2 regions of the Telluria sp. BA11 genome follow, and region 2 is predicted to be linked to the other one. Evidence: predicted binding sites of a transcription regulator. Region 2 holds the regulator's gene; the other holds the start of a gene.
The links. Region 2 encodes sigma-54, which starts transcription at its own class of promoters, with help from an activator protein. Its sites were predicted from a motif close to TGGCANGNAANCTGCTTT; they were not measured.
Positions count from the first base shown of each region.

Region 1: a site for sigma-54 is predicted at 4,501-4,518, ahead of AC1MGT_RS08980 (pilin). Genes of this name have one in related genera too.

Region 1 covers NZ_CM155275.1:2,054,410-2,061,532, reverse strand. Annotated here, with positions in the region: gene recA (recombinase RecA) at 1-605, shown strand, start outside; gene recX (recombination regulator RecX) at 681-1,145, shown strand; gene AC1MGT_RS08995 (DUF2889 domain-containing protein) at 1,586-2,149, shown strand; gene sucC (ADP-forming succinate--CoA ligase subunit beta) at 2,216-3,385, shown strand; gene sucD (succinate--CoA ligase subunit alpha) at 3,405-4,286, shown strand; gene AC1MGT_RS08980 (pilin) at 4,607-5,053, shown strand; gene AC1MGT_RS08975 (S9 family peptidase) at 5,131-7,123, opposite strand, start outside.
Region 2 covers NZ_CM155275.1:3,021,525-3,028,647, forward strand. Annotated here, with positions in the region: gene AC1MGT_RS13280 (monovalent cation:proton antiporter family protein) at 1-761, opposite strand, end outside; gene AC1MGT_RS13285 (KpsF/GutQ family sugar-phosphate isomerase) at 871-1,893, shown strand; gene AC1MGT_RS13290 (KdsC family phosphatase) at 1,893-2,429, shown strand; gene lptC (LPS export ABC transporter periplasmic protein LptC) at 2,435-3,040, shown strand; gene lptA (lipopolysaccharide transport periplasmic protein LptA) at 3,086-3,634, shown strand; gene lptB (LPS export ABC transporter ATP-binding protein) at 3,631-4,386, shown strand; gene AC1MGT_RS13310 (RNA polymerase factor sigma-54) at 4,401-5,885, shown strand; gene hpf (ribosome hibernation-promoting factor, HPF/YfiA family) at 5,960-6,316, shown strand; gene AC1MGT_RS13320 (enoyl-CoA hydratase/isomerase family protein) at 6,415-7,123, shown strand, end outside.

The DNA of each region.
Region 1 (7,123 bases), 970 kb from region 2:
TGACGCCACGCGCCGAAATCGAAGGCGACATGGGTGACTCGTTGCCCGGCCTGCAGGCGCGCCTGATGTCGCAAGCGCTGCGCAAGCTCACCGGCTCGATCAACCGCACCAACACCCTGGTCATTTTCATCAACCAGATCCGCATGAAGATCGGTGTCATGTTCGGCAGCCCTGAAACCACCACCGGTGGTAACGCGCTGAAGTTCTACGCATCGGTGCGCCTGGACATCCGTCGTACCGGCTCGATCAAGTCGGGTGACGAAGTGATCGGTAACGAAACCAAGGTCAAGGTCGTCAAGAACAAGATCGCCCCGCCATTCAAGGAAGCGCACTTCGACATTCTTTATGGAGAAGGCACGTCCCGTGAAGGCGAAATTCTGGATCTCGGCGCAGATAACAAAATCGTCGAGAAGTCGGGCTCGTGGTACAGCTACAACGGCGAGCGTATCGGTCAGGGTAAAGACAACGCGCGTCAGTTCCTGCGTGACCGTCCAGCCCTGGCGCGCGAGATTGAAAACAAGGTCCGTACCGCCTTGGGTGTGCGTGAGCTGCCACCGACGATCGGTGGCGACGACAAGCCGAAGCTGCAGGCGGTTGGTGAATAATCAGCCGGGCGCAGGGCGCGGTGGCAGCAGCTTGCCACCGGCGCCTGGCGCCATGCTGATGGGCTGACGTTCCCCATGCGAGCACCCGAACTGAGTCTCAAGGGCCGCGCGCTGCGCTATCTGTCGCAGCGAGAGCACAGCCGCTTCGAATTGCGCCGCAAGCTGTCCAAGTATGCGGAAGAGGGGGATGACGTCGATGCCCTGCTCGATTTTCTTGAAAAAAATAACTGGTTGTCGCAGGAACGCTTTGCCGAATCCCTGGTCAACCGTAAAGCGAGCCGTTATGGCGACAGTCGCGTGATGGCCGAATTGAAAAGTCATGGATTAACGGGCGAGGCCCTGGTCGATATCAAGGCCGGGCTGTCCGACAGCGAGACCGCGCGTGCGGTCGAAGTCTGGCAACGCAAATTCGGCACGGTTGCCGAGGATGCCGCGGCGCGCGCCAAGCAGATGCGATTCCTGCTGCAGCGTGGCTTTTCCCAGCGCGCGGCACGGGCGGCGATGCAGGGCGCGCCCGACGACGACGAGTTTCCCGACTAATTAATGTTCTCGTGATCGCTTGCAGTCACGAGGTACAACTCGATGCTGCCCCAGGCGTCAGCGTGGAGCGTCATCCCCGATATGCGAACGCATATTCCTCAACGGGCGATGGCGCTGCACGCTGGCGCTTTTTTACGTTGGCAGTACTCAGAAAAAAATCCCATATCTCCCATTCATGACATGAATGGCGACCACCACCGGCTGTCCTTCATGCGCATACCATATGCGTCAAACACGCTGTCAAGCGCCTGCCAAGTCCGGGCATCGTCGTCGACGTTGGCCGTGATGTCCCCTTTTAGCGATGCGCCGGGCGGGACGCTGTGCTAAACTTTAGGGGTTTAAGCAGCGCCGCATGAGCGGTTGTTGCCGCAGAAGCTGCGGTGACGTGCACTAGCACACCGGCTGCATCACTAACCGCCGTCTCGACGGCACTGGTATTTATGCCTTTGTCTCTTCCCGTATCGCGCTCGCTCCGGCATACGCGCGCCATCACAGTCGATGCCTATGCGCGCGACGATGGCATGTGGGATCTTGATGCCAGCATCCGCGATGTGAAAACGCGTACTGTTGAACTTGCTTCCGGCGAACGGCCCGGCGGCACGCCAGTGCACGACCTGAAGCTGCGCGTCACGATCGACCGCGACCTGAACATCGTCGATGCCGAAGCCGCATCCGATGCCGTCCCGTATCCGGGCTTTTGCGATACCATCGGCCCTGCCTACAAGAAGTTGATCGGGCTCTCGCTCGTGAACCATTTCCGGTTGCATCTGAAAGACCGCCTGTCCGGCGTGCTCGGCTGCACCCATCTGACCGAACTGGCCCAGGTGCTGCCCACTGCAGCGCTGCAAGCCTTTGCTGACGACACCGTCGATGCCCCAGGCGGGCAAGGCGTCACGTCATCCGACCGTCCATTTGAGCTCGACCGTTGCCATGCCTTGCGCAGCGACGGCCCCGCCGTGGCCAAATATTACCCGCGCTGGTCCATCAAGGCAGTGTCGGGTTAAGTCGTCGTTTGTTTTTTCTGTAGTTCAACCGTTTCTAATTCAGTAATAGATAGAAGGGAAGCCAGCATGAAGATCCATGAGTATCAGGGCAAAGAAATCCTCCGAAAATTCGGGGTGACCGTTCCGCGCGGCATTCCGTGCATGTCGGTTGAAGAGGCTGTCAAAGCTGCTGAAGAACTGGGTGGTCCGGTCTGGGTCGTCAAGGCACAGATCCACGCTGGTGGCCGTGGCAAGGGCGGCGGCGTCAAGGTCGCCAAATCGCTCGAGCAGGTCAAGGAATACGCTGACCAGATCATGGGCATGCAGCTGATCACGCACCAGACCAGCCCGGAAGGCCAGAAAGTCCGTCGCCTGATGGTCGAAGAAGGCGCCGACATCAAACAAGAACTGTATGTCTCGCTCGTCACCGACCGCGTCAGCCAGAAAGTCGTGCTGATGGCCTCGTCGGAAGGCGGCATGGACATCGAAGAAGTCGCGCACAGCAACCCGGAAAAAATCCACAACGTCATCATCGACCCAAAAGTCGGCCTGACCGATGAGCAGGCTGATGACGTCGCCGCCAAGATCGGTGTGCCAGCCGGCTCGATCGCCGACGCACGCGCGAACCTGCAGGGCCTGTACAAAGCCTACTGGGAAACCGATGCATCGCTGGCCGAAATCAACCCGCTGATCGTCACCGGCAGCGGCAAGATCATCGCCCTGGACGCCAAATTCAACTTCGACGCGAACGCCCTGTATCGCCGTCCTGAAATCGTCGCTTACCGCGATCTGGACGAAGAAGATCCAGCTGAAGTCGAAGCATCGAAATTCGACCTGGCCTACATCTCGCTTGACGGCAACATCGGCTGCCTGGTGAACGGCGCCGGCCTCGCCATGGCCACCATGGACACCATCAAGCTGTTCGGCGGCGAGCCGGCCAACTTCCTCGACGTCGGCGGTGGCGCCACGGCTGAGAAAGTGACCGAAGCGTTCAAGATCATGCTGAAGAACCCTGACCTGAAAGCAATCCTGGTCAACATCTTCGGCGGCATCATGCGTTGCGACGTCATCGCCGAAGGCGTGATCGCTGCATCGAAAGCCGTTTCGCTGCAAGTGCCGCTGGTCGTGCGCATGAAGGGCACCAACGAAGACCTGGGCAAGAAGATGCTGGCCGAATCGGGCCTGCCAATCATCGCCGCAGACACGATGGAAGACGCAGCCAAGTCGGTCGTCGCCGCTGCTGCCGGTCAAGCCTAATTGCTAAGGAAATAAAAAAATGTCGATTCTGATCAACAAAGATACCAAAGTAGTCACCCAGGGCATCACCGGCAAGACCGGTCAGTTCCACACCCGCATGTGCCGTGAGTACGCAAACGGCAAGGAAGCATTCGTTGCTGGCGTGAACCCGAAGAAAGCCGGCGAAGATTTCGAAGGCATCCCGATTTTCGCAACCGTTGCTGAAGCGAAAAAAGAAACCGGCGCCAACGTGTCGGTCATCTACGTCCCACCAGCAGGCGCAGCCGCTGCAATCTGGGAAGCCGTCGAAGCCGAGCTGGACCTGGCAATTTGCATCACCGAAGGCATTCCAGTCCGTGACATGATGGAAATCAAGGACCGTATGGCCAAAGCAGGTTCGAAGACCCTGCTGCTGGGCCCTAACTGCCCAGGCCTGATCACCCCTGACGAAATCAAGATCGGCATCATGCCAGGTCACATCCACCGCAAGGGCCGCATCGGCGTCGTCTCGCGTTCGGGTACCCTGACGTATGAAGCAGTTGCACAGCTGACCGCACTGGGCCTGGGCCAGTCGTCGGCAGTCGGCATCGGTGGTGACCCGATCAACGGTCTGAAGCACATCGACGTCATGCAGATGTTCAACGACGATCCTGATACCGACGCGGTCATCATGATCGGCGAAATCGGTGGTCCTGACGAAGCCAACGCGGCTTACTGGATCAAGGACAACATGAAGAAGCCAGTCGTCGGCTTCATCGCTGGCGTCACCGCGCCACCAGGCAAGCGCATGGGCCACGCCGGCGCGCTGATCTCGGGTGGTGCAGATACTGCGCAAGCCAAGCTGGAAATCATGGAAGCCTGCGGCATCACCGTCACCAAGAACCCGTCGGAAATGGCGCGTCTGCTGAAGGCCATGCTGTAATCCTGACGATCTATTGATCGAAAGATAAGACGGGGAGCGTGAGCTCCCCGTTTTCTATTTGGTGCGCCACTTTTTGTTGATACGCATCGCGCGTGACAAAAATTGCCGTAGGGCACTGACAAATTTTGTCATCCGAGGTGCCGTTTTTTGTGCTGGAACAGGATTTTGTTGGTTTGTTGTTCATAAAATCGACCGTTTTACGCCATTTTTGGGCTGGCACAGCGCTTGCATATAAGAAAGCGTAGCAGTGAGCAGCACAAGATACGTAGGTCCACTTTTTTGAAATACCCACCTGGAGATTTAAAATGAACTTCAAGCAAATGCCAAGCAAAAAAGCCGAAGGCGGCTTCACCCTGATCGAACTGATGATCGTCGTTGCAATTATCGGTATTCTGGCTGCTGTGGCAATTCCGCAGTACAGCAACTACACCATCAAAGCAAAAATAGCTTCAGTACTGGGCGCGGTTTCATCGGTCAAAACAGCCGTTGGTGTTTGCGCACAGGAAAATGGTGGTTCGCTGGACGCTTGTGATTCTGGCGCAGGCGGTGTCCCTGCCACCTTCACCACCAAAGAAATCGCTAGTGTCGCTGTCGACGGTGGAACCATCCTCATCACGCTGGCAGATAGCGGCATCGGTACGGATGTGGACGGCGGCACCATCACCATGACTCCAACCCTGAACGACGCAAATCTTGCATGGGAAAACACCACTACGGTCACAAACTCGGCTGCGCTGGATGCAATTACTAAGAACAATGAGGACTAATCAACACTGAGCATGAAGCTACTGCTCTAAATTCAGCGCAAAAGCCCGCTTCCCAGCGGGCTTTTTTCATTGCAGCGTTACTTCGCTGGCTGCGCTTTCAAGAACCGATCCAGCCACCTATTCACGGTGTGATGCCACTGCACCGAATTGGCTGGCTTGAGTACCCAGTGATTCTCATCCGGGAACACCAGCAACTTGCTCTCGACGCCCTGACGCTGCAGCGCCGTGAACGTCCCCAGCGCCTGCGCCGTCGGAATCCGGAAGTCCAGATCACCCTGGATCACCAGCATCGGCGTCTTCCACTTGGCGACGTGATGAACCGGATTGAAGCGCTCATGGTTCTCCGGCACCTTGTAGTACGGCCCGCCGTTTTCCCAGTCCGTGAACCACTGCTCCTCGGTCGAGTACGCCATGCCGCGCGTGTCGAACACGCCGTCGTGATTGACGATGCACTTGAACTCATCCGACCAGTTACCGGCGATCCAGTTCATCATGTAGCCGCCGTACGACGCGCCCAGTGCGCAATCGCGTGAACGGTCCAGCCACGGGAACTTCTTCACCGCCGCGTCGTAGCCCTTTTGCAGATCGACCAGCGGCTTGCCGCCCCAGTCGTTGCTGATCGAGTCGGTGAACTTCTGGCCGTAGCCGGTCGAACCGTGGAAGTCGATGAACACGGCCGCGTAACCCGCGCCGGCATAGGTCTGTGGATTCCAGCGATAGCTCCAGCTGTTGCCGAAGCTTCCTTGCGGCCCGCCGTGGACGATGAACGCGACTGGGTATTTCTGGCCCGGCTGCGCATTCCACGGCTTCATCACGTAACCGTAGACGGTGTCGCCATTGGCGCCGGCAAACGAGAACTGCTCGGCCTCGCCCCAGCGCACGTCTTTCAGCAGCTCGGTGTTCAACGTGGTCAGCTGCTTCGGCTTGGCGCCCAGCTTCATCGAGAACAATTGCGCACCAGCAGACAGGTTCGCATGGGTATAGACCAGCGTATCGCGGCGCAGATCGAAGGCGCCCACGGCGCCGGTGTCGGTCAGCGGGGTGACCTTGCCGCCTGCCACGTCGATGGAGAACAGGCGGTGCTGGCCGATGTCTTCCGCATCGACGATCAGTGCCTTGCCGTCGGCGCGCCAGACCAGGCTGCCGGCCGAACGGTCCCAGCTGGCTGCCAGCGGGCGCTTGGTGCCGGTCGCCACATCCATCAGCATGATCTGGTAGCGGTCGGCCTCGAAGCCGGGGCGGGCCATCGCCAGGTAGGCCAGCGTGCGGCCATCGGGCGAGAACGTGCCCTTGGTGTCCCAGGCCGGATTGTCCGCCGTCAGGTTGCGTGGGGCCGTGCCGCCTGCCGCTGGCACGCTGTACAGGTCGAAGTTGGTCGACCAGGCTTCCGTCTTGCCGGCGATGCGAGCCGAGAACACGACCGTCTTGCCGTCCGGGCTGAAGCGGTATTCTTCGCGGTCACCGAAAGGCTTCGAGGGCACGTCGCCGTCGAGCGAGCCCGACAGGCTGACCGGCTCGCCGGTGATCGCGCCTGCTGCGCCGATCGGCGCCGAGAACAGCACTGCATTGCGGTGGTCGCTCCAGGTATCCCAGTGGCGCGCGAACAGGCGGTCATACACCTTGCCGGTGGCCTTTTCTTTTTCTTTCGCGTCCAGCCGTGCCTTGGTGCAGGCCAGGTCGGCGCAGTCCCGGAACACTGCCAGGCTGAACGCCAGGCGGTCGCCCGTGGGTGCGACGCGGAAGTTGTCGACGTCCAGCGGCAGGTCGGTGACCTTGACGGGGGCGCCGCCGGCCACCGGCTGGCGCCAAACCTGCGACGAGCCGGAGCGCGCGGACAGGAAATACACAGCATCGCCCGACGGCGACCATTCCGGATCGGCGCTGCTCGACGCATGGTCGGTCAGGCGCTGCGGCGTCGGCTTGGCGGCGCGCAGGTCGATCATCCAGAGTTGGGTGTTGCCGCGGTTCTTTTCCATGTCGGTGCTGCGCACGGTGTAGATCACGCGCGTGGCGTCGGGCGATACGGCCGGGCTACCGACCCGTTCCATATTGACCAGGTCTTCCACGGTG
Region 2 (7,123 bases):
CCGGCGACAAAAGCGCCGAGCGCCAGCGACAGGCCGGCCTGCTCGGTGATCCAGGCCGAACCCAGTGTGACGAGCAGCAGGTTGAGCATGAACAGCTCTTGCGAGCGGCGCTTGGCCACGATCGTGAACCACCGCCCCATCAGCTTCTGGCCAAAGAACAGCAGCAGCGCCAGCACCAGGCCCGCCTTCAATGCGGCCAGGCCCAGCGTGATGGCCATGTCTTCGGGATCGCGCGCCAGCGCCGGGATCATGATCAACAGCGGCACCACCGCCAGGTCCTGGAACAGCAGGATGCCGATGATGCGCCGCCCATGTTCGCTCTCGAGCTCCAGGCGCTCGGTGAGCAGCTTGACGACGATCGCCGTGGACGACATGGCCAGCGCGCCGCCCAGCGCGAATGCGGCCTGCCAGGCCAGCGTCAGGTGGGGCATCAGGTAGGCCGCCAGCAGGCCGATGCCCATGGCCGCGGCCACCGTCGTCACCACCTGGCCGAGTCCCAGCCCGAACACGATGCGCCGCATCGAGCGCAGTTGCCCGAGCGAGAATTCGAGCCCGATCGAGAACATCAAGAAGACGATGCCGAATTCGCCCAGCGCATGGGTGGTGGGGCTGTCTTCGGCCAGGGCCAGGGCGTGGGGGCCGATCAGGACACCGACAGCCAGGTAGCCGAGCATCGGCGGCAGTTGCAGGGTGCGAAAGGCCACCACGCCGAGGACGGCGCAGCCAAGCAGCAACAGTGTGAGTTCGAGACCAGAATGCATGGGGTGAAGCGGGCGGTGGTTGTGGTGGCGATGCGCCGCGAGGCGTGCTTGTCATCGAATGTTACGACTGGCAAGTTTTTTGCTTTCGCAATTCGTTTATACTTCTGGAATGAGTGTAACTGATGACCAAATAATGCTGAAAAGTTTTGACGAAACCCTGGCGCAGCGCGTGCTGGAACTGGGTCGCCAGACGCTTGCCATCGAGGCCGACGCCATCGTGGCGCTGCACGCGCGCCTGGGCGACGACAGCAGCTTCGTCGACGCCGCGCAGTTGATTTATGCCGGCACCGGCCGCGTGGTCGTCTCGGGCATGGGCAAGTCGGGCCACATCGGCCGCAAGATCGCCGCCACGCTGTCGTCCACCGGTACGCCGGCGTTCTTCATGCATCCGGGCGAAGCGGCGCACGGCGACCTGGGCATGGTCACCGCGAATGACATCCTGATCGCCATTTCCAATTCGGGCGAATCGTCCGAACTGCTCGACATCCTGCCGGCTGTGAAGCGCCTGGGCGCGCGCGTGATCGCCATGACCGGCAAGCCGGCCTCGCGCCTGGCCAAGCTGGCCGATGTCCACCTGAACATCGCAGTGGCCAAAGAAGCCTGCACGCTCAACCTGGCGCCGACCACCAGCACCACCGTCACGCTGGCCATGGGCGACGCGCTGGCCGTGGCGCTGCTCGACGTACGGGGTTTTCGCGAGCAGGATTTCGCGCTGTCGCATCCGGGCGGCGCGCTGGGCCGGCGCCTGCTCACGCACGTGCGCGACGTGATGCGCACCGGTGACGCCATCCCGTCGGTGGGCCTGGATGTCCCGCTGGTCAAGGCGCTGCTCGAGATCAGCCAGAAGGGCATGGGCATGACCGCCGTGGTCGACGCGGATGGCCGCCCGCTGGGCGTGTTCACCGACGGCGACTTGCGCCGCGTGATCGAGCGCATGCACGATTTTTCGAACGTGCTGATTCGCGACGTCATGCACGCCAATCCGCGCAGCGTGCGCCCCGAGCAACTGGCGGTCGATGCGGTCGCCGTGATGGAAGAATTCCGCATCAACCAGATGCTCGTGATCGATGAGTCGGGCCAGTTGGTCGGCGCACTGCACATCCACGACCTGACCCGCGCAAAGGTGATTTGATGAACACTCCTGTATTGGCCCACATCGAGCGCGCCGCGCGCATCAAGGTCATGATCTTCGACGTCGACGGTGTGCTCACCGACGGCAGCCTGACCTACGGCCCCGATGGCGAAGTCACCAAGACCTTCAATGTGCTCGACGGCCTGGGCATCCAGATGCTGAATAAATCCGGCGTGCAGACCGCGATCATCAGTGCGCGTCTGTCGCCGATCGTCGTCCGGCGCGCCGCCGACCTGGGCATATCGCATGTCTACCAGGGCAACCACGACAAGCGCATCGGCTTTGCCAATCTGCTCGAGGCCACCGGCTTTACCGCCGACCAATGCGGCTACATCGGCGACGACGTGATCGACCTGCCGCTGTTCGCGCGCGTCGGCTTTGCCGTTGCCGTACCGTCCGGCCACCCGGACGTGCAGCACCGCGCGCATTACGTAACCAAGAACGGTGGCGGGCGCGGCGCGGTGCGCGAGATCTGCGACCTCGTCATGCGCGCACAGGGCACCTACGACCAGGCGCTCGCGCCGTATTTCGCCTGACCGCCATGGCCACGATCGCCTCCAACAAACGCACCGCGCATCGCTGGAATCTGCTGGCGATGATCGTGATCGGCGTGTTCTTCGCCTTCGGCAGCTTCTGGCTGCTGCAGCTGATGCAGGCGACCGACATCGATGCGCAGCTGGGCGGCCCGCCCGACGAGCCGGATTACATCGTCGAGAATTTCTCGTTCGTCCGCATGACGCCCAACGGCCAGCCGAGCTACGTGGTGTCGGGCAAGCGCCTGGCCCATATCCCGCTGGGCGATGTGTCGAACGTCGAACAGCCGCTGATGCGCGGCGTCGAGCCGGGCCGTCCTCCGATGACGGTGGTGGCCAAGAACGCGCGCATCTTCCACGAAGAACACCGCGTCGAACTGTTCGGCGACGTCGATCTGCAGCGCCCGAAGACGCCCGCCAGCGAAGCACTGCGCGTGCGCACGCAGGCCATGACCGTGTTGCCCGACGAAGAAATCGTCAAGACCGACCAGCCGATCGACATGGAGCTTGGCGCGTCCAGCCTCAAGGCCACCGGCATGATGGCCAACAACGCGACCATGCAGATGCAATTGTCCGGCCGCGGCCGTATCGTCTATCCGCCACGCCAGCGCTGAAGGCCATCAGCCATGCGCGCGTGCTAACCCAGGACCAGCACCATCATGAAAAAACTCTTTGCTGCCGCTTTCTTTTCACTCCTTTCCTTGACCGCCATGGCCGAAAAGGCCGACTCGCTCAAGCAGGCGGCGCTCGAATACGATAACGGCGACCTCGATGGCGTCGCGGGCGTACGCACCTTCACCGGCAACGTGATCCTGACCCGCGGCACGCTGCTGGTCAAGGCCGAACGCGCCGTCGTCAGGGAGACACCCGAAGGCTATATGAGCGTGACGCTCACCGCTGCCAACGGCAAGCCCGCCACGTTCCGTCAGAAGCGTGACGGCGGCCCGAACCTGTGGGTCGAAGGCCAGGCCGAACGCATCGAATACGATGAGCGTTCGGAGCTGGTGCGCCTGTACTCGAACGCCGTCGTCAAGGAACTCGAAAACGACCGGATGACCAACCAGATGACCGGTCCGTTCATCTCGTACGACAACCGCAAGGAAGTCGTCGCCGTGCGCAATGACGTCAGCGGCGAGAGCAAGGTTGGCGGCGGGCGCGGCACGCTGATCCTGGCGCCCAAGCGTGCGCCGGCCGGAGGCACGCAATGACGGAACTGAACGATCGCAGCACGCTGGTCGTCAAGGGCCTGCAGAAAAGCTATGGCAAGCGCCTGGTCGTGCGCGATGTGTCGCTCGATGTCGAATGCGGCGAAGTGGTGGGTTTGCTGGGCCCGAACGGCGCCGGCAAGACCACCTCGTTCTACATGATCGTCGGCCTGGTGCCGTCGGACGCCGGCTCGATCAGCATCAACGGCACCGACATCACCAGCCTGCCGATCCACCGCCGCGCAGTGCTCGGCCTGTCGTACCTGCCGCAGGAAGCGTCGGTGTTTCGCAAGCTGACGGTGGAAGAAAACATCCGCGCCGTGCTCGAACTGCAGAAGGTCAACGGCAAATCGCTCACCAAAACCGAGATCAGCGACCGCCTCGATACCTTGCTGGCCGACCTGCAGATCGAGAAGCTGCGCGAGAACCCGGCGCTGTCGTTGTCGGGCGGTGAGCGGCGCCGCGTGGAGATCGCGCGCGCACTGGCCACCAACCCGCGCTTCGTGCTGCTCGATGAACCGTTTGCCGGCGTCGATCCGATCGCCGTGATCGAGATCCAGCGCATCGTGCGCTTCCTCAAGGAGCGCAAGATCGGCGTCCTGATCACCGACCACAATGTCCGCGAGACGCTCGGCATCTGCGACCGCGCCTACATCATCAATCAGGGCGCGGTGCTTGCATCCGGCCGCCCCGACGATATCATCGCCGACGAATCGGTACGGCGCGTGTACCTCGGTGAACATTTCCGCATGTAAGCCATACTCAATTGATGAAACAGTCCCTTCAGCTCCGCACTTCGCAGCACCTGGCGCTCACGCCACAGCTGCAGCAATCCATCCGGTTGCTGCAGCTGTCGACGCTCGAACTGCATCAGGAGATCGAGCAGATATTGGGCGATAACCCGCTGCTCGAAAGGCTCGATGACCCGCTCGATCATTCGGTGCGCTTGCTGGCCGATGGGGCCATCAACAATGCGCCGGCACCGGGCGAGGCGCCGCCGGCGCCAGGCCAGCAGGCCGAGGGTGAAGGCAGCGCGCCGGCCGAGGGCGAGGGCGCTGAAGGCGGCGCGGTCGATGGCGAGCGGCCCGACAACGACTGGAGCGAAGGCAGTGGCGCGTCGTCCGGCAGCGCCAGCAGCGACGACGAAGACGGCCGCCCGCAGCTGGAGGCATGCGCCATCACGCTGCGCGAACACCTGATGGAACAGGTGCGCGAAACGCTGCTGTCAACGCGCGACCGCGCGCTGGCCGAACTGGTGATCGACGCGCTCGACGACAACGGCTACCTGGAAGAACCGCTCGACGACATCCACGCACGCCTGCCCGAAGAACTCGAGGTCGACCTCGACGAACTGCGCTGCGCGCTGGCGATGGTGCAGAGCATGGACCCGGTGGGCGTTGGCGCGCGCAGTGCGGCCGAATGCCTGGCGCTGCAGATCCGGCGCATGCCGGGCGTGCCGATGGTCACGCGCCGCATGGCCCTGAAGATCGTCGAAGGCTACCTGACCTGGTTCGCGCAGCGCGAATACAGCAAGCTGAAAAAAGCGCTCGATTGCGACGACGAAGACCTGCGCGAAGTGCAGGCCGTGGTCCGCCAGTGCAATCCGCATCCGGGCGCCGCGTTTGCGTCGAACGTGTCAGATTACGTGGTGCCGGACGTGATCGTGCGGCGCGCCAAGAACGGCTGGGCAGTCACGCTGAACCAGGACGTGATGCCGCGCCTGCGCGTCAACAGCCTGTACGCGACCATGCTCAAGCAGGGCCGCAGCGAGAGCCAGATGGGCGCGCAGATGCAAGAGGCGAAGTGGCTCATCAAGAATATGCGCCAGCGTTTCGACACGATCCTGCGTGTGGCCGAGGCGATTGTCGAGCGCCAGCGCAACTTTTTCAGCCATGGCGCGGTTGCCATGCGGCCCCTTGTTTTGCGTGAGATAGCTGATACACTAGGTCTGCACGAGAGCACGATCTCTCGTGTCACAACCCAGAAATACATGCTGACCCCGCACGGCATGTTCGAGTTGAAGTATTTCTTCGGTAGCCACGTTGCCACCGAAGCGGGCGGCGAAGCATCCTCAACGGCAATCCGTGCGCTCATCGCACAATTGACAGGAGCAGAAGACCCTAAGAATCCATTATCCGACAGCAAGATCGCGGAAATGCTCGGGGAACAAGGCATGGTCATTGCTCGCAGGACGGTCGCAAAATACCGTGAAGCGCTCAAGATCCCCCCCGTCAGTCTCCGCAAAGCCTTGTAACAACGCCGCTCATACAGTCTGTGCCTTCAGCTCCTGTGTGGTGCAAGCGACGTGACATCTTCAAAGGAGTGTGTATGAACCTCACCATCAGTGGTCACCATCTCGAAGTAACCCCTGCCATCCGTGAATACGTTCAGAATAAGCTGGAACGCATTATTCGCCATTTCGATCAAGTCATAGATACCCACGTCTTCCTGGCCGTCGATAACCTCACTGAAAAAGAAAAAAGGCAAAAAGCTGAAATCAATGTCCAGGTGTCGGGCAAGACCCTGCACGTGGCGAGCGTCGCGCAAGACCTGTATGCCGCGATCGACATGTTGATGGATAAACTGGATCGACAAATCCTGAAGCACAAGCAGATGCTCAAAGACCATAACCGCACAGCGATCAAACGCCTGGACGTCGACGAAGCAGACGTCGCTGCCGCCTGATCGAGCGCAGGTCACCACCGCCAGGGGCGTCTTTTCGGGACGCCCTTTTTGCATCCCGTTGCCGGTAAAATACGTGTTTCCTTTCGATGGATCACGCCATGTCCGAACACGTCCTGACCCGCATTGCCAACCGCACCGGCATCATCACCCTCGACCGGCCGAAGGCGCTCAATTCGCTGTCGCTGGACATGGTGCGCGCGCTGACCGCGATCCTTCTTGACTGGCAGTGTGACGCTGCCGTCGATGCCGTGGTGATCGCCAGCAGCAGCGAGAAAGCACTGTGCGCGGGCGGCGATATCCGCTTCTTCCACGAGGTCGGCAATGCCTCGCCACAAGGCGGCAGCGCACTGCTCGAGGATTTCTTCACCGAAGAATACGCGCTGAACCACCTGATCCATTTTTACCCGAAACCGTATATTGCGCTGATGGACGGCGTGGTCATGGGCGGCGGCATGGGCATCGCGCAGGGCGGGCCCGATTGCGGCCTGCGCATCGTCACCGAGCGCACGAAGATGGCAATGCCCGAGGTGAATATCGGCCTGTTCCCCGATGTCGGCGGCAGCCACTTTCTGTCGCACGCGCCGGGGCAGTTGGGGATGTTTCTGGGCTTGACCGGCCTGGCGATCGGCGCCGCCGACGCGCTGTACGTGGGCCTGGCCGACGTGTTCGTGCCGGGCGCCGACCTGGCGGCGTTGCACGCGCTGATCGAAGCGACGCCGGGCGCGGATCTGCCGGCGGCGATCCGCATGTTCGCCGTCCAGCATGCCGGCGAGAGCGAACTGCAGGCCAATCGCGCGCGCATCGATG